DNA from 3 places in the Klebsiella sp. F11 genome. Region 3 is predicted to be linked to each of the others. Evidence: predicted binding sites of a transcription regulator. Region 3 holds the regulator's gene; each other region holds the start of a gene.

Region 1 (6,349 bases), 2.0 Mb from region 3:
CTCGATTTTCGCTGCGGTGCGGTCACCAGGCGCGCTCAGGCCAAGGTGGTCAGCAATCTCTGCGTAGCGACGACGAGCCTGCGGACGATCGTACTGGCTGAATGCGGTCTGCTTGGTTGGGTTATCGTTCGCGTTGTAGCGGATAACGTTACAAATCAGCAGGGCGTTGGCCAGGCCGTGCGGGATATGGAACTGGGAGCCCAGCTTGTGCGCCATCGAGTGACATACGCCGAGGAAGGCGTTAGCAAACGCGATACCGGCAATAGTCGCTGCACTGTGCACGCGTTCACGCGCTACCGGGTTCTTAGAACCTTCATTGTAGGACGCAGGAAGGTACTCTTTCAGCAGCTTCAGCGCCTGCAGAGCCTGGCCATCGGAGAACTCAGACGCCAGCACGGAAACGTAGGCTTCCAGGGCGTGAGTGACGGCATCCAGACCACCGAATGCGCACAGGGACTTCGGCATATCCATGACGAGGTTGGCATCGACAATCGCCACATCCGGAGTCAGCGCGTAGTCTGCCAGCGGATATTTCTGACCGGTCGCATCGTCGGTAACGACCGCAAACGGGGTCACTTCAGAACCGGTACCGGAAGTGGTCGTGACGGCGATCATTTTCGCTTTCACGCCCATTTTCGGGAACTTGTAGATACGTTTACGGATATCCATAAAGCGCAGCGCCAGGTCTTCGAAGTGGGTTTCCGGATGTTCGTACATCACCCACATGATTTTCGCGGCATCCATCGGGGAACCACCGCCGAGGGCGATGATGACGTCCGGTTTGAAGGAGTTGGCGAGTTCTGCACCTTTACGTACTACGGTCAGAGTTGGGTCAGCTTCAACTTCAAAGAATACTTCGGTTTCAACGCCGGATGCCTTCAGTACGGAGGTGATCTGGTCGGCATAGCCGTTGTTGAACAGGAAGCGGTCGGTCACGATCAGCGCGCGTTTGTGACCATCAGTAATCACTTCATCCAGCGCGATTGGCAGAGAGCCACGACGGAAGTAGATAGATTTCGGAAGTTTGTGCCACAACATGTTTTCAGCTCGCTTAGCAACGGTTTTCTTGTTGATCAGGTGTTTCGGACCAACGTTTTCAGAGATGGAGTTACCACCCCAGGAACCACAACCCAGAGTCAGGGAAGGCGCGAGTTTAAAGTTATACAGGTCACCGATACCACCCTGAGAAGCCGGAGTGTTAATCAGGATACGTGCGGTTTTCATCATCTGGCCGAAGAAGGCCACGCGAGCCGGCTGGTTATCCTGGTCGGTGTACAGGCAGGAGGTATGACCGATACCGCCCATCGCCACCAGTTTTTCAGCTTTATCAACGGCGTCTTCGAAGTTTTTGGCACGATACATGGCCAGAGTCGGAGACAGTTTTTCGTGAGCAAACGGCTCGCTTTCGTCAACGTCGGTCACTTCACCAATCAGAATTTTGGTGTTGCTCGGGACGGTGAAGCCTGCGAGTTCAGCAATTTTATACGCCGGCTGACCAACGATGGCGGCGTTCAGCGCGCCGTTTTTCAGGATGATGTCCTGAACCGCTTTCAGCTCTTTGCCCTGCAGCAGGTAGCCACCGTGGCTGGAGAAACGCTCACGAACGGCGTCGTAGACGGAGTCAACGACGACAACGGACTGTTCAGACGCACAGATAACGCCGTTATCGAAGGTTTTGGACATCAGCACCGACGCCACGGCGCGTTTAATATCAGCGGTTTCATCGATAACAACCGGGGTGTTACCTGCGCCAACGCCGATAGCCGGTTTACCGGAGCTATAGGCCGCTTTAACCATACCTGGACCGCCGGTCGCAAGAATCAGATTAATGTCAGGGTGGTGCATCAGGGCGTTGGACAGCTCAACGGAAGGCTGGTCGATCCAACCGATCAGATCTTTCGGTGCGCCGGCTGCGATCGCCGCCTGCAGAACGATATCAGCCGCTTTGTTGGTGGCATCTTTAGCACGCGGATGTGGCGAGAAGATGATCGCGTTACGCGTTTTAAGGCTAATCAGTGATTTAAAGATTGCTGTAGAAGTTGGGTTCGTCGTTGGGACGATACCGCAAATAATACCGATAGGCTCTGCGATGGTGATCGTACCAAAGGTATCGTCTTCAGAGAGAATACCGCAGGTCTTTTCATCTTTATAAGCGTTATAGATGTATTCAGAAGCGAAGTGGTTTTTGATCACTTTGTCTTCGATAATGCCCATGCCGGATTCGGCGACGGCCATTTTTGCGAGAGGGATTCGAGCGTCTGCGGCGGCCAGAGCGGCTGCACGGAAGATTTTATCAACTTGTTCTTGAGTGAAACTGGCATATTCACGCTGGGCTTTTTTTACGCGCTCTACGAGTGCGTTAAGTTCAGCGACATTAGTAACAGCCATAATGCTCTCCTGATAATGTTAAACTTTTTTAGTAAATCAGTAGCTCGATTCGATAGTATAGACAGGCGGTTAATAGCTTGCATCTAAATGTTAACGTATCGAATTTTGCTCTGCTGGCTTCACTGATTTACTAACGAAGCTTTATTTCTTTATCCTCAGGTACTGCCGGCTTCCACTCTTTGGTGTAAACAAGATTACTCACTTCTGAGTACGATTTACGTGATTTAGATCAATTTTATGTCAAGCTGACACCTTTCAGCAGGCTACTTTATGACCACTTAAATCAAGTGTAATGAAAAGGTATGCAAAATAAATGAATAAAACCAGTAAAAGAAACAAATATACAACAAACACCGTTTATCATTGCGGTATGCATTTTTGAGATGAATTATGCTGTTAAAAAGCGTATCTTCTGCGCGAATATTTTATGACATCCACTGTCAACAGCCATATTTTATGATGCTGCGGAGCGCACTGTGACTCTACCGTTGTTTGATTTTTCAACTTATTTCAAGTTTTTCATCGGGTTATTTGCACTGGTTAACCCGGTTGGCATCATCCCTGTCTTCATTAGTATGACCAGCTACCAGAGCGCGGCGATCCGTAATAAGACCAACCTGACGGCGAATCTTTCCGTGGCCATCATCCTGCTGACCTCGTTGTTCCTCGGGGACGGTATTTTGCAAATCTTCGGTATCTCCATTGATTCATTCCGTATTGCCGGCGGGATCCTCGTCGTCACCATTGCGATGTCGATGATTAGCGGCAAGCTTGGGGAAGACAAACAGAACAAGCAGGAGAAGTCAGAGACGGCTATCCGCGAAAGTATCGGCGTGGTGCCGCTGGCATTACCGCTGATGGCCGGCCCGGGGGCGATTAGCTCAACCATTGTTTGGGGGACGCGTTACCACACGGTAGCCCATCTCATTGGCTTTTCGGTGGCAATCGCGCTGTTTGCTCTGTGCTGTTGGGGAATTTTCCGCATAGCGCCGTGGTTAGTTCGCCTGCTTGGGCAAACCGGCATTAACGTAATAACGCGTATTATGGGGCTGCTGCTGATGGCGCTGGGAATTGAATTTATCGTTACCGGAATAAAAGCGCTGTTTCCGGGCCTGCTGGCCTAAGTTAGGCTGCCCGCTGCGGAGCCTGGCGCTCCGCGTTTGCTTCATTATTAGCAAAAGATATTAATAAAGGTGATATGGCCAGCGCGATATAACTTTTAACAATATTTATAAAATTATTTATCTATCAATTTATTACGTTGTTATCACACCTCCTTCTGCGTTTTCCCCAGCGCCTTGCCACTGTTATTTTCTTCACATCATTCTCTGGTGCTTGCCGTTGGATAATTGAAATAATATTAGTAATTTCATTGTCAGTGTAGATGAATGTGCTAAAAATTAACCGATTGTTAAATTTTCGTACAAAAAAGCATCTTGATACATCATCACGGTATGCAGAACGATAGGGTAATTGTATCTAATTGAAAAATAATGATTTTGAAGTTTAATCTGTGCGAAGGCGGGCTAAAAGCCAGGCGCAGAAAAGGTCATAAAAGAGAAACCGGTAACATATTTGCAAATTGCATTGGCGGATGAGAAAGCCTTTTGGTAATTTCCGCCGTGTTCTTTTTACTGAATAACAAGCGTAAATGAGAATTATTATTAAATAACTCATTGCCGCCAGAAATACCCCGGTAGGGGAAAGAATCGACGTCAAGGTCGCCGCCTGAGCGGCCGTAATAAATAAGTCGGTGATAGCAAGCAGTAAACTCTGACAGCAGCATAAACTCCTGCACTGTACAGAATCCCGTAAGGGGAAAAACAGGCTGGTTATATAGCCAGTAATTATAATGAATGGAGTAACAACACAATGACCATCATCACAAGAAAAAGCCTTATTGCAGCAGGCGTTCTCGCTGCGCTTATTGCAGGAAACGCAGTGGCGGCAGATGTGCCAGCAGGTGTCTCGTTAGCAGCAAAGCAGAGCATCGTGCGTAACAGCGGCGCAGAGCCGCAGTCGCTGGACCCCGATAAAATTGAAGGGGTGCCGGAATCCAATATCAGCCGCGATCTGTTTGAAGGCCTGCTGGTGACGTCGCCGGTCGATGGTCACCCGGTTCCGGGCGTCGCTGAGAGCTGGGACAACAAAGATTTTAAAGTCTGGACCTTCCATCTGCGTAAAGACGCGAAATGGTCCAACGGCGAGCCGGTAACGGCACAGGATTTTGTTTATAGCTGGCAGCGTCTGGTGGACCCGAAAACCGCCTCTCCGTATGCGAGCTATCCGCAGTATGGCCATATTGCCAACGTCGATGAGATTATTGACGGTAAAAAGGCGCCGACTGAACTGGGTGTGAAGGCCATTGACGATCACACGCTGGAAGTCACCCTCAGCGAAGCCGTCCCGTACTTCTATAAGCTGCTGGTCAACTCATCCATGTCGCCGGTTTATAAACCGGCCATCGAGAAATTTGGCGAGAAGTGGACTCAGCCTGCCAATATCGTCTCTAACGGCGCCTATAAGTTGAAGGATTGGGTCGTTAACGAACGTATCGTCATGGAACGTAATCCTCACTACTGGAATAACAGCAAAACGGTTATTGATGAAGTGACCTGGCTGCCGACCTCTTCCGAAGTGACCTACGTTAACCGCTACCGCAGCGGTGAGCTGGATATGACCTATAACCAGCTGCCTATTGAGCTATTCCAGAAGCTGAAAAAAGAAATTCCAAATGAACTGCACGTGGATCCGTATCTGTGCACCTACTATTACGAGATTAATAACCAGAAAGCGCCATTTACCGATCCGCGCGTACGTACCGCGCTGAAGATGGGCCTCGATCGCGATATTATTGCGAATAAAGTAAAAGGTCAGGGGGATATTCCGGCCTATGGCTATACGCCGCCGTATACCGACAGCGCGAAGCTGACCGTTCCTGAGTGGTTCAAATGGTCGCAGGAAAAACGCAACGAAGAAGCGAAAAAGCTGCTGGCTGAAGCTGGCTACACGGCGGATAAACCGCTGACCTTCAACCTGCTGTATAACACCTCCGATCTGCACAAGAAACTGGCGATCGCCGCCGCCTCCATCTGGAAGAAAAATCTTGGCGTAGACGTCAAGCTGGAAAACCAGGAATGGAAAACCTTCCTCGACACGCGTCATCAGGGAACCTATGACGTGGCGCGCGCGGGCTGGTGCGCAGACTATAACGAACCGACTTCCTTCCTGAATACCATGCTGTCCGACAGCTCGATGAACACCGCGCACTATAAGAGCCCGGCGTTCGATAAGATCATGGCGGAAAGCACTAAGGCTGCGGACGAGGCCCAGCGTACGGATCTGTACGATAAAGCCGAGCAGCAGTTGGATAAAGATTCAGCCATCGTTCCGGTTTATTACTACGTGAACGCCCGTCTGGTGAAACCGTACGTTGGCGGCTACACCGGTAAAGATCCGATGGGTAACGTCTATACCAAAGATCTTTATATTATTAAGCATTAATGGCAACAGGTGGGGCAGTCAGTGACTGCCCCACAGTGTCTTATTTGAGAGCAGTGCAAAGGCACAGGCCAGAAGGTACGGGCAATGTTAAAATTTATTCTACGTCGTTGTCTGGAAGCGATTCCGACGCTATTCATTCTTATTACTATTTCCTTCTTTATGATGCGCCTGGCTCCGGGAAGTCCATTTACCGGCGAGCGGCAGCTGCCACCAGAAGTGATGGCGAACATCGAAGCGAAATATCATCTGAACGATCCTATTTCCACGCAATATTTCAGCTATCTGAAACAGCTTGCGCACGGTGATTTTGGACCGTCGTTTAAATACAAAGATTATTCCGTTAACGACCTCGTGGCGGGAAGCTTTCCCGTTTCGGCAAAATTAGGCGCCGCGGCATTTTTACTGGCGGTGATTTTCGGCGTGGCGGCGGGAGTGGTTGCGGCGCTCAATCAGAACA
Region 2 (6,349 bases), 2.7 Mb from region 3:
CCTCATCACTCAGGATGAGGGGCTTTTTTTATCAGAAGCTCAGGGCGTAGTTCAGACCAAAGGTGCGGCCGCGGCCTTTGTACTCATACAGCGAACTGCTGCCGTAGGTTGGGCTATAGAGCAGCGGCGCGCGCTGGCCCCAGAGGGTGACGTAGTCTTCGTTCAGCAGGTTTTCGATGCTGAAGGTCAGCTTGCCCAGCGGGAGCGCGTAGCTGCCGATAAAGTCAACGGTGTTGTAGCCGTCAAGCTTGTTGCCGCTGGCGTCGCTAATATCGAACACCTGTTGGGTTTGCACGCGCAGCGACCACGGATCCGGCGCCCAGCCGACCCAGGCGGTGGCTTTTGACGGCGAGGCCAGGGTTACGTCCCATTTCTGCCAGCTGCCGTCGCTCTTCACCTGCGATTTCAGCACGTTGAAGTTAGCTCCCGTGCTCCAGTCGCTCTGCGGGAAGGCGTAATCCACCGCCCCTTCAACGCCGTAAATACGCCGCTTATCGGACTGAACGTCTATCGTCATATCGGCGCGATTGACAACGATATTTTTGTCCGACGTCGAGTAGTAAGCCGCCAGCTGGGTGCGCAGGTTATCGCCGGTGTAGCGCCAGCCCAGCTCGTAAGAGTTAACTTTTATCCCCTGCAGCGGCGAGTCGCCGACGTTGACGCTCGACACCAGCGGAAGGTTGCCGTTAACGGCGGCGCCGTATTGACCAATGCCGTAGTATTTACCCGGATCCGGCAGCTCGACGCCCTGCGAGAAGTTAAACCAGGTCTGCTGACGGTCGGTAATGTGGGCGACAATCCCGGCGTTAAACAGGAAGTTATCGTAATCCGTTTTCCCGCCGGGGATGGCGTCCGCCGAGCGGGCTTTCCCGTTGGCGACGTCCTGCTGCTGCGCGTAGCCGACAAAATCATCTACCCGGTTTTCCGTCCACTGGTAGCGCACGCCGCCGCTGACGGTAAAGATATCGTTCAGGTCATAGCTGCTTTGCAGGAACGGGGCGAGGTTGGTGATGCTGTAGCCCGGGTAGCGGCCGGTGGTGTAGATCGACTGATTATTCAGCCCGCCGGAAGCCATCGATTGGTTGAGATCGAAGAACATCTGGTTGGCGTTGAAGGTTTCATGATCGGCATCGAGCCCCCAGGTCAGATCCAGGCCCTCCAGCGGCTGGCTGTTGAGGGTAATTTTGGCCCCGTACTGATCGGTATCCTGCTTCGAGGAGGAGAAGCTGCTGACCTGGCCCTTAGAGAGGGTTGGGAAGGGGTAAAAGGTCAGGGATTCGTCGCGATAGTAGATCTGGCTGACCAGATTCTGGCCGTAGAAGTCGGCGTCGGAATACTGGAGGCTGATCAGATGACGCTCGGTGCCGGGCACGCGGTCGGAATCCAGCCCGCCGGTGGTGTAGGCCTTGCCGTCGCCGGTCACCGCCGACATATTTTTCCCCAGGTACAGGCCGTAGTCGTCGCCCTGGCTTTTATAGTATTGCGTCACCAGCTGGAGCTGACGATTATCGTCTATGTCGATGGTGCCGGTGCCCATCACGTCGAGGCGGTCGGAGTGCTGTAAGCCGGTCTGGGTATTATCGAGGATCAGCGCATCGTTATTGCCGTCATACCAGCCGCCGAAGCGCTGATAAGCCACCGATAATCTGCCGGATGCGTGGTCGGTTCCGCCGCTGACCGCCGCCGCCACCCGCTCGTCATGGTCGTTACTGTTGGCAAACCCCGTTTTGCCGCCCAGTTCGAGATCGACCTGGCTATCCTGCTGGCCTTTTTTGGTCACAATATTGATCAGGCCGCCGGTGCTACCGCCGCCGTACAGCGAGGTGGCGCCGGAGATAACCTCGATATGTTCAATATTGAACGGGTCGATAGCGTCGAGCTGACGGCTGTCGGTGCGGGAGGAGTTCAGCCGTACGCCGTCGATCAGCACCACGATCGCGCGACCGCGCATATTCATGCCGTAGTTCGTCCGTCCCTGGCTGCTGACGTCGATGCCCGGGATAAGCTGCGCCAGCACGTCTTTGAACTCCTTGCCGCCCTGAACCTGCTGTTCAATTTCGTGACCTTCAATAACCCAGGTGGTCTGCGCCATTTCGGCAACGGTACGGTGCGTACGGTTGGCGCTAACGATAAGACTTTCTTCGGCCGCCTGGGCGCTAAAGACGGGGAGGGTGGTAGCCAGCAGCAGTGGGTTAAGCACCCAGAGACGCGTGTTCATTCGCATTCCTTTTATGAGTTAATTGCTTTGTTGTTAAGCATTGTTGTTTTAGTTTTTCGGCGCGGGCGCACCGATTGTTACAGGGTGAAACAAATTGAAAAACGCAAATGCGAATTCTGCACGCAGTGATTATTGTTATCAATATCATTTACAACAAATTAACGCTTAAAGGTGTGAAAACATTAATAAAAATGGGGTCAAAGCGGAGGGGTAACGCAGGCCCGGTGACTTAGGTCACCGGACAGCAGAGCGGATTAGGGCTGGAGAATTTGCGGCCACAGGCGCAGGGTGGTGTCGGCAATTTGCATTAATTTGCTGAAATCGGCGCCTTCGCGGGCGCTTATCGACATGCCCTGCAGCACGCAGCTTAAGAACTGCGCGAGCTGGCGAACGTCGCCATTTTCCGGCAGCTCACCGCGCAGCTGGCGCTGCTGCAGGAACTGGATCAGGGTCTGCTCCTGCATCGCGTGCCGCGACTTAATAGTGTTGGCGATGTCGGTAGAGGAGGCCGCCAGCACCGCGGAGGTGTTGATCATAAAGCAACCCGCCGGCGTGTCTTTACTGGTAAAGCAGGTGGCAATCGCGGTGAAATAGTCCCGCAGCGCCTGGTCGACCGACTTATCTTCGTCAAACAGCTGCGCTTCGTGCCTGGCGGCAAAGCGCGAAATATAGCGATCCAGCACCGCGCGAAACAGCCCTTCTTTGTTGACGAACTCGGCGTAGAGCGTAGGGGCTTTTGCCCCGGTGGCTTCCACCAGGTCGGCAAGGGAGGTTGCCTCATACCCATGCTGCCAGAACAGTGCCATGGCCTTATCCAGCGCCGCTTCCCTGTCGAACACTTTAGGTCGGCCACGGCTTTTTTTTGTGCAACTTTGGACGTCAGTTGTCATGATGCCGCTTGTACCTATGTTGGTTTGTTGAGGGGCCATTATAAAAACAAACGCCGCAACCTACCAGCAGAGTCGGCCCAAAAATAAATAATTCATATATATATGAATTTTAAGTTGTTTATAAATAATTAAACGATCGTTATAAAAATGCGTTGACGTGTGATGTGAGTCACATTATTATTTACCTATCGATCGTTAAGTTAATTCTTGCGACCCTAATAAAAAATCATCTGCATAGGTACAATAATCATGAAAACCATCAAAACGCTGACCCTCGCTGCTGTCCTGAGCTCGCTCTCTTTCGCCAGTTTTGCCGCCGTTGAAGTGCAATCCACTCCTGCCGGCCAGCAAAAAATCGGCACCGTTTCCGCCTCCGCCGGCACCAACCTGGGCTCTCTGGAAGACCAGCTGGCGCAGAAAGCGGAAGAAATGGGCGCGACTTCATTCCGCATTACGTCGGTAACCGGTCCTAACACCCTGCACGGCACTGCGGTTATCTACAAATAAGCTGTTCCCTCTGTCATGCCACTGACAAACGTGGCTCTGATCCCTTTATCAGGCCGCGGTAGTAAGCAGTAAGCTGTTCCCCTGTTATGCCAATATTGCGAAGCGGTCCACACCCCTTATGGGACCGCGACTCGCTCTCTGAATGCCCGGCTCTCTTCCCCATAAAACGTCATCAAGAACCCGTCGATTAATCGGTATTCCGCGCGTCGTGCGATTACAGTGCCTGTCCGGCGTTCGGCTGATGGCGGGTGACATCAATCGGCATCCCCGATCGCAGTCCCATCGCCCGCTCCATGACCGGCTGGTCGGTGAGCTGCGCCTGCTTAAAGGCCTGCATTGCCGCATCAAGTACGATTGGCAGCGTTTGCGGATCGTCATCAAGATGCTTCGATAGCGGCTGATGAATCTCGACCAGCCGGCTGCCGTTTGGCTCAACGGAAACCTTGATCGGCGCGTTGATAATATTGACTCGGGTTCCGGGGGTAATTTTGTTGTACAGCGTTTTAATATCGTTGTCGCGCAGGCGAATGCAGCCCGAGCTTACGCGCATGCCAATGCCAAAGTCGGCGTTGGTGCCGTGCAGCAGATAGACGCCGCCGTAGGCCGCAAGGCGAATTGCGTGGTGCCCCATCGGGTTATCCGGCCCGGCGGGAACCACGGCCGGCAGCTCGATCCCCATCGCCTTATAGCGCGCGCGAATATTGGCCGTCGGCGTCCAGGTCGGGTTGGCGCGCTTATCGGAAACGGTCGTCATCATTGTCGGCGTCAGGGTATCGCCCCCGAGCTGGCCGATACCGATAGGGTAGACGGTCACCTGATTCTTGCCCGGCGGATAGTAGTAAAGACGAAGTTCGGCGAGGTTAATCACCAGCCCTTCGCGCGGCGCGTCCGGCAGCAGCGTCTGCAGCGGAATGGTCAGCACGCTGCCGGCGCGGGGAACGTAGGGATCGACGCCGGGGTTGGCCTGCAGGAGCGCCAGAAAACCGACGTTATACTTTTTGGCGATGGCTTCCAGCGAGCCGCCGTTGTTCTGCACCACGTGGAACTGATTTTGCCCTACCAGGCGGCTGCCCGGCGGCGGTAAAGGCCAGGTGTTAGCGCGGGCCGGAAGCGCCAGGACGGCGACAACGGTAGCCAGCGCCAGCCACAGAGAGATACGCGAAGAGTTTATAGCCATAATAAGTAAGTGGTTATTTTTTTACGAAAACAGAAACAAATTATGGCGCGGGAGAGTGTGGTGAAACCCTGGTAGATTGCAAAACATTTGTAAAGCTTGCTGAATGTGTCAGATGGAAAAATGGCTGCGATGAATGTCACCGCAGCCATTTCCCGGTTACGATCAGGCGACGGCGTTCTCTTCCAGCTGGCGCATAAACTGACGAACCCAGTCCATCCGCGTTTTACGCTCGGCGAGATCCTGCATAAACTTCAGCCGCGTCGGCCCGTCAAGGCGGAAGCGCTGCGGCTGCTTCTGCAGCAGGCCAATCAGCCACACCGGGTTGACGTGGTTCTTTTCGTTAAACTCAATGATGCCGCCTTTTTCGTTGCCCTCCAGCTTGCGGATGCCCAGCTTTTGCGCCTGCTGGCGCAGGCGGGCGATATCCAGCAGATTTCTGGCCGCGTCCGGCAGCAGGCCGAAGCGGTCGATGAGCTCAACCTTGATCTCTTCCAGCTCGTGCTCGCTTTTGGCGCTGGCAACGCGCTTGTAGAACGAGAGGCGGGTATTCACATCCGGGATAAAGTCGTCCGGCAGCAATGACGGCATACGCAGTTCGACCTCGGTTTGCTGGCTGGTGAGATCTTCCAGCGACGGCTCGCGCCCGGCCTTCAGCGCGTCGACGGCGTTCTCCAGCAGCTCCATATACAGCGAGAAGCCGATGGTGGTCATCTGCCCACTCTGGTCTTCGCCCAGCAACTCCCCGGCGCCGCGAATTTCCAGGTCGTGGGTTGCCAGGGCGAACCCGGCGCCGAGATCCTCCAGCGAGGCGATTGCTTCCAGACGCTTTTGCGCATCGCTGGACATCGCCTTCGGATGCGGAGTCAGCAGCCAGGCGTAGGCCTGGTGGTGCGAACGCCCGACGCGCCCGCGCAGCTGGTGCAGCTGGGCCAGGCCGAAATGATCGGCGCGCTCGATGATAATCGTATTGGCGGTCGGAATATCGATCCCGGTTTCAATAATAGTGGTGCAGACCAGCACGTTAAAACGCTGGTGGTGGAAATCGTTCATCACCCGCTCAAGCTCGCGTTCGCGCATCTGCCCGTGGCCGATGGCGATGCGGGCCTCCGGCACCAGCGCGGCCAGGCGATCGGCGGCTTTCTGGATGTTTTCTACGTCATTGTAGAGGTAGTAAACCTGGCCGCCGCGCAGTATTTCGCGCAGCATGGCCTCGCGGACCACCAGCGCATCGTACTCGCGCACGAAGGTTTTCACCGCCAGGCGGCGCGCCGGCGGGGTGGCGATAATCGACAGATCGCGCATGCCGCTCATCGCCATATTCAGGGTACGCGGGATCGGCGTCGCGGTGAGCGTCAGAATATCGACATCGGCGCGCATGGCCTTGATGCGCTCTTTGTGCCGCACGCCGAAGCGGTGCTCCTCATCGACGATCAGCAGCCCAAGATCGCGCAGCTTCACTTCGCTCTGCAGCAGCTTATGGGTGCCGATCAGAATATCGATTTTGCCCTCCGCCGCCTGTTCCAGAATCTGCGCCTGCTCTTTGGCGCTGCGGAAGCG
Region 3 (6,349 bases):
ACTCAGCGGGCCGCGGGGCACGTCCGCATCCTGCGACTCCATGATATTCACCTCTCCGGCGCTGCCCGGGCCATCGGTATCCAGCCGCTGCTGGCAGCGCTGTAGCGCAATCTCACAGGATTCAAGGTAGCGGCGGGCCAGATCCGGCGTCAGCATATTGTGCTCGCGGGCCAGCGTGGTCATGGCGTTGATATGTTCGACAATAAACTGGCTATGGGTGACCCACAGCTTCATATCGTCAAGATAACGTGAGTTAAAGCCGGGCTCCTGCATCGCCTGATTCAGCGAGTTATACAGCGAGTTATGCGCCTGATTGACGCGCATCCGCCGATAGGCCAGCGCCGGCGCCTGGTGGTCTTCGCTGAGAATGAGCCGGATGGCTTCCTGGTCCGCCTCCAGTGCGTCGTGGGCGTTTTTACGCAGCAGCCCGCTCTGCCACTGCGGCCACAGCCATACCATCCCGCCGAAGGCGATCAGGCACCCGATAAGCGTATCGATAAGCCTGGCGACGATAAACTGTTCTCCGTTGAGCGTTAGCAGCTGCAGGGTATACACCGCCGTGACGGTAAAGCCCACCATTGCCCAGCCGTAGCTCTTGCGAATAATCAGATAGCTCAATAGCGTGATAATCAGCATCGCGGTCAGCGTATAGCCCTCCGGGACGTTGAAGTGCAGCGTTAGTCCGGCAATCGCCAGGCCGGCAAGGGTCCCCGCCGCCCGGTGGACGATGCGGACCCGCGTCGCGCCGTAGCCGTTCTGGGTAACGAAGAGCACCGTCATCAGGATCCAGTAGGGTTTGGGAAGGTTTAGCGCGCTGCCCATCAGGCTTGCGGCGGTGAGCATCACGCAGATGCGGGCGGCGCTGCGCAAAGCCGGCGATTTATAAGAGAGATAGCTTTTCAGCGCAGGCAGCAGCGGCAGGCGCCGCTCCTTATCGGCCATCAGGTTACGCGCGTACAGCGGCCGCTGGGTGCGTAGCACCCTGGCAAGGCGGCCGAAGTGCCATGCGCAGAACTGCCCGACCGGGTTGTCGGGGTGCTGCGAGGCAATTTTCTCCAGCGCGCCGATCTGCTTATCCATGTTAAAGCGTTGCGGATAGCGGTGGTACAGGATGTCGTCCGCCAGTACCCTCAGCCGCGCCGCGACGGTTTGCGCATTCCAGCGGATTACCGCTTCCGCGTGGCTGCGTTCGACCAGCTTCTGCACCTCTTCCGGCTGATGCAGGCTGACGGAAATATGCTCCTGGAGATCGAGGGCAACCTGAAACGCCCGCAGCAGGCGCTTATGATCGTTACGCTGATTGGCCGCTAGCATATGCATCTGCTGGTAGCACAGGGTGATCAGATCGACGACCTTTTGCTGGCGGGTCAACAGAGGAGGCAGCGAGGTTGCCGGGTCGATATGCTGGGTCAGCAGGCTGTATTTGGCTTCACAGTAGTTGGCCAGCTCCCGGTACAGCAGGCTGAGCGATTCGCGCAGCGGCTGCTCGCGCCATAGCCAAAACCAGAACCAGTTGAATAGTCCGTACCACAGCGTGCCGAGCGCGTAGATCAGCAGCGGCTCCCAGACCGGCATATTGCCGGCGAGGCTCAGGGTAAAGATGGCGGCAATCAGCGAGGCGGGCAGCAGCCTCGCGTGCAGCGAGCTGATTTCCGCCGTGACGCCAAGGAGCAGGGTCAGGCCGCTGAGAATTAAAGGGAGCGGGATATCATGCTGGAGCAGGAGCTGAACGATCAGGCTGCAGCCGGCAAAAAGCGAGCCGCCAATAATCAGGCGTTTAAAGAAACGCTTATGCGGCGTATCAAGACCGGCGACGTTGCAGCATGCGGGAACCAGCGAGAACAGCAGGCCCTGCTGCAGATGACCGAGAAGGAGGCCAACTGCGACCGGCAGACACAGCACCAGCGTTTGCCGCAGTGCGTAGTTGACTTCAGGGTGGTAAATCAGCCTGCGCCACATAGAGGGAAAACAGAAACGGCGTATTGCAGGGGCAATACGCCGTTTTATCAGCTTAACGCGTGCCGTAGACGACGATAGTTTTACCGTGCGCGGAGATCAGATTTTGATCTTCCAGCATTTTCAGGATACGGCCAACGGTTTCACGCGAGCAGCCGACGATCTGACCGATTTCCTGACGGGTAATTTTGATTTGCATACCGTCCGGGTGGGTCATCGCGTCAGGCTGTTTTGCCAGGTTCAGCAACGTCTGGGCGATGCGGCCGGTGACGTCGAGGAAGGCAAGGTTACCCACTTTCTCAGAGGTAACCTGCAGACGGCGGGCCATCTGCGACGAGAGACGCATCAGGATGTCCGGGTTAACCTGGATCAGCTGACGGAATTTTTTATAGGAGATTTCGGCCACTTCACATGCGGTTTTCGCACGTACCCAGGCGCTACGCTCCTGGCCTTCTTCAAACAAGCCTAATTCACCGATGAAATCGCCCTGGTTGAGGTAAGAGAGAATCATCTCTTTACCTTCTTCATCCTTGATGAGCACAGCCACAGAGCCTTTGACGATGTAGTACAACGTTTCTGCTTTTTCACCCTGGTGGATCAGCGTGCTTTTAGATGGGTACTTATGAATGTGGCAATGAGACAAGAACCATTCGAGGGTAGGGTCTGTTTGCGGTTTGCCAAGCACCATGCGCGGTTATCCTCTGTTATAAGCTATCTCCGGGTGCCGACACTACACGGCATCCGGGCATGCAATCGTATTGTTTCCCTATGCCTGGGAAGCTGGCTGGTGATTTTTCTGCAGCCTGTAATGTGAATTCCTCTGCATACATGCAGTACATCAATGTAATACTGTAGCATCCTGACTGTTTTAGCATAGCTTTTGCCGCATGTCTCCTGGTGTCTCGCTTCAGCATGATGCAGGTCGCCTTCCGTTGCCAGATTTGTTATGTGCGCGTAATCTGTCAGGAAAATTGCAACCTTGGAGTTAAATTTTATGCAAGCTCGTGTGAAATGGGTCGAAGGGCTAACCTTCATCGGTGAGTCGGCTTCCGGCCACCAGATTTTGATGGACGGCAACTCCGGGGATAAAGCGCCGAGCCCGATGGAAATGGTGCTGATGGCCGCCGGCGGCTGTAGCGCCATCGACGTGGTCTCAATTTTGCAAAAAGGACGCCATGATGTGACCAACTGTGAGGTGAAGCTGACCTCAGAGCGTCGGGAAGAGGCGCCGCGCCTGTTTACCCACATCAACCTGCATTTTATCGTCACCGGCCGCGAGCTGAAGGATGCGGCCGTTTCGCGGGCGGTAGACCTGTCGGCGGAAAAATACTGCTCGGTGGCGCTGATGCTGCAAAAAGCGGTAAATATCACGCATTCGTACGAGGTTATTGAGGGCTAAGCCGAATGGCCAGCCCGTCGCCCCGGCTTGCGTCGTCGCCGGGGTTGCTAACGGCTTAACCGATCTTTTTCCCCGCCATCAGCCGTTCCACCAGCGGCGCCATGATCAGCTCCATCGCCAACCCCATTTTGCCTCCCGGCACCACCAGCGTATTGATATGCGAGATAAACGACCCTTGCAGCATCGCCAGCAGCCACGGGAAGTCGATATCCTGCAGGTTGCGGAAGTGGATCACCACAAAGCTTTCATCCAGCGAGGGAATGCCTTTGGCGGCGAAGGGGTTCGACGTATCAACGGTGGGGACCCGCTGGAAGTTGATATGGGTGCGCGAGAACTGCGGGGTGATGAAGTTAATATAATCCTCCATCGAACGGACGACCGAATCCATTACCGCCTCGCGGGAATGCCCGCGTTCGCTGGTGTCGCGGATCAGCTTCTGAATCCACTCCAGGTTGACGATAGGCACGACGCCCACCAGCAGGTCGACGTTTTGCGCCACGTTGTGCTGTGGCGTGACAACGCCGCCGTGCAGCCCTTCGTAAAACAGGACGTCGGTCGGCTCCGGCAGCGGCTGCCAGGGCGTGAAGGTGCCCGGCACCTGATTCCACGGCACGGCCTCGTCATAGGTATGCAGATATTTTCTCGACTGGCCGGTTCCGCTACGCCCGTATTCGAGGAAGGTATTTTCCAGCAGGCCGAAGTCGTTCGCTTCCGGACCAAAATAGCTGATGTGTTTCCCCTGATCCCGCGCTTTGCGGATCGCCATGTCCATTTCCGGGCGGGTATAGCGATGGAAGCTATCGCCCTCGACTTCGGCGGCACGCAGATTCAACTGGGCGAAGATCTTGCGAAAGGCGAGGCTGGTGGTGGTTGTTCCCGCGCCGCTGGAGCCCGTGACGGCAATCACCGGATGTTTGGCAGACATATCAACTCCCAGATTAAACGATGGTGTGGCGCCGCCTTAGCCGTGGAACTGCTTGCGGGGCATGATGTTGACCGTCTCGTGCAGCTCTGACCACACCAGTACGGCTTCTCCGCTTTTCAGCTGCTGTTTTACATCGGCGACCTTATCGGTCAGCGAGCGTTCATGTTCACCATAATCGGTGCCTTCGCGCAACACAAAGCTTTCAATCAGGTTATCCAGCGTTTCGGGATCCAGATCCTGCCAGGGAATAATCATTTTTTTCCTTCCAGCCAGCGCGTTAGCCAGTCCGGGATCCGTCTTTCCAGCCACATCTCCGGCCTGCGCAGCGTACCGCCGACAAACCCCACGTGCCCGCCCTGTTCGGTCAACTGATACTCGACGTTGGCCGGCAGCTGCTCCTGCGGCGGAATGGAATGATGGTCCATGAACGGATCGTCTTTCGCGTGGATGATCAGCGTGGGTTTAGTGATATCGCTCAGGCGCGGCATCGCGCTGCACTGGCGATAGTAGTCCAGCGCATCGGCAAAGCCGTGAATTTTGGCGGTGATGGTATCGTCAAACTCGCGAATGCGCCGCATGCCTTTTAGCTGGCGTAAATCAACCGGCAGCGAGCCCGGGTAGGCTTTTAGCTTGCGCGCGGCGTTGGCTTTTAACAGGTTGAGCAGATAGCGCTGGTAGACGCGGGAGAAGCCTTTATCCATATGGTAGCTGCAGGCCTCCAGCATGAACGGGGCCGACACGATGACCGCCGCGTCGAGCGGGACGCTATCGCCCTCGTTTGCCAGCAGGCAGCCCAGCATATTACCGCCCAGCGAGTAGCCGACGGCGGCGGTAGGCGCGGGACCAAATTCGCGCTGCAGCCGGCGCAGGAACCAGGTGCCGTCTTCCGTCTCTCCGGAGTGGTAGATGCGGTTATTACGGTTAGGCTCGCCGCTACAGCCGCGAAAATGCATCACCACGCCAAGCCAGCCGCGCTGCATGGCGGCGTGGATCAGACCGTGAGCGTAAGGGCTGCGCAGGCTCCCTTCCAGACCGTGAAAAACCACCAGCCGCGGTTTATTCCGGGCCAGCTCAGGATCTTCGCTCCAGGCCAAATCGATAAAGTCGCCGTCGGGGAGTTCAAGGCGCTGCCAGTGCGGAGTAAAGCCCAGTTTGCGGCGGATCAGCCGCGGCAGCATGGTTTGCAGATGACGATTGCCCACGCCGCGCATCGGGTGAAACTCGCGCGAGTCGTCTTCGGGGGGCGTCATTTCTGTGGGGGTGATTTCAACCATAGCACCAGAACAATTAAGAATCTTATAAATACTATACCGCGCATGCCGTGCGCAGGTTAGCCAATATGTGGTCTTGTGGCCAACTGGCAGAGGTTACGCAACAAGGAACGGGCGCGATATGGCCACCGTCGGCATGCAGAGAGGCCCCGAAAGCTCATGGTCTGTGAACCGTCGAGGCCGCGCGCTCAACCAGCAGGGCTTAGCCTTCCTGCAGCATCTGCTCCAGCTGTTCCTGCGCATCCAGCCAGGCCATTTCGCACTCTTCCAGCCCTGATTTCGCGCTGGCCTGCTGCTGCAGACACGCGGTCAGCTCTGCTTTGCGGGATGCGTCATACAGGCTGCTGTCGCCTAAAGTCTCTTCCGCCTGCGCGAGCTGAGCGTTGAGCTTATCCATCTCTTTCTCAAGACGGGTAATCTCTTTACGCAGCGGCTGCGTCAGGGTGCGCAGCTCCGCTTCCCGGCGCTTCTGGCCCTTGCGGGACTGGGCGCTGTTGCCGTTATCTTTTATCGCGTCAGACGACTGGCTTTCCTGTTTCTGCGAGTCGCTCAGCCACTGCTGATAATCTTCCAGATCGCCGTCGAACGGCTCAACTTTGCCGTCGTGGACCAGATAGAGATCGTCGGTGGTCGAGCGTATCAGGTGGCGATCGTGCGAGACCACCACCAGCGCGCCTTCGAAATCAATCAGCGCTTCGGTTAACGCCTGGCGCATATCGAGGTCAAGGTGGTTAGTCGGTTCATCGAGCAGCAGGAGATTAGGCCGCTGCCAGACGATAAGCGCCAGCACCAGGCGCG

The links. Region 3 encodes CRP, which controls carbon source genes, mostly activating them, when cyclic AMP is high. Its sites were predicted from a motif close to ATGTGANNNNNNTCACAT; they were not measured.
Region 1: the regulator CRP is predicted to act here: its motif matches at 2,606-2,623, upstream of adhE (bifunctional acetaldehyde-CoA/alcohol dehydrogenase).
Region 2: the regulator CRP is predicted to act here: its motif matches at 3,266-3,283, upstream of bhsA (multiple stress resistance protein BhsA).

Annotation. Positions count from the first base shown of each region.
Region 1 is NZ_CM160060.1:2,439,519-2,445,867, forward strand. It holds gene adhE (bifunctional acetaldehyde-CoA/alcohol dehydrogenase) at 1-2,388, opposite strand, end outside; gene AC1M2H_RS12065 (YchE family NAAT transporter) at 2,865-3,512, shown strand; gene AC1M2H_RS12070 (hypothetical protein) at 3,938-4,174, opposite strand; gene oppA (oligopeptide ABC transporter substrate-binding protein OppA) at 4,261-5,892, shown strand; gene oppB (oligopeptide ABC transporter permease OppB) at 5,977-6,349, shown strand, end outside.
Region 2 is NZ_CM160060.1:3,384,463-3,390,811, reverse strand. It holds gene AC1M2H_RS16780 (TonB-dependent siderophore receptor) at 32-2,218, opposite strand; gene AC1M2H_RS16775 (TetR/AcrR family transcriptional regulator) at 2,473-3,108, opposite strand; partial or broken gene AC1M2H_RS16770 (hypothetical protein) at 3,172-3,237, opposite strand; gene bhsA (multiple stress resistance protein BhsA) at 3,358-3,615, shown strand; gene ldtC (L,D-transpeptidase LdtC) at 3,830-4,792, opposite strand; gene mfd (transcription-repair coupling factor) at 4,955-6,349, opposite strand, start outside.
Region 3 is NZ_CM160060.1:414,270-420,618, forward strand. It holds gene AC1M2H_RS02030 (YccS/YhfK family putative transporter) at 1-1,959, opposite strand, end outside; gene crp (cAMP-activated global transcriptional regulator CRP) at 2,012-2,644, opposite strand; gene AC1M2H_RS02040 (OsmC family protein) at 2,951-3,355, shown strand; gene AC1M2H_RS02045 (phosphoribulokinase) at 3,411-4,280, opposite strand; gene AC1M2H_RS02050 (YheU family protein) at 4,317-4,535, opposite strand; gene AC1M2H_RS02055 (hydrolase) at 4,532-5,491, opposite strand; gene AC1M2H_RS02060 (ABC transporter ATP-binding protein) at 5,754-6,349, opposite strand, start outside.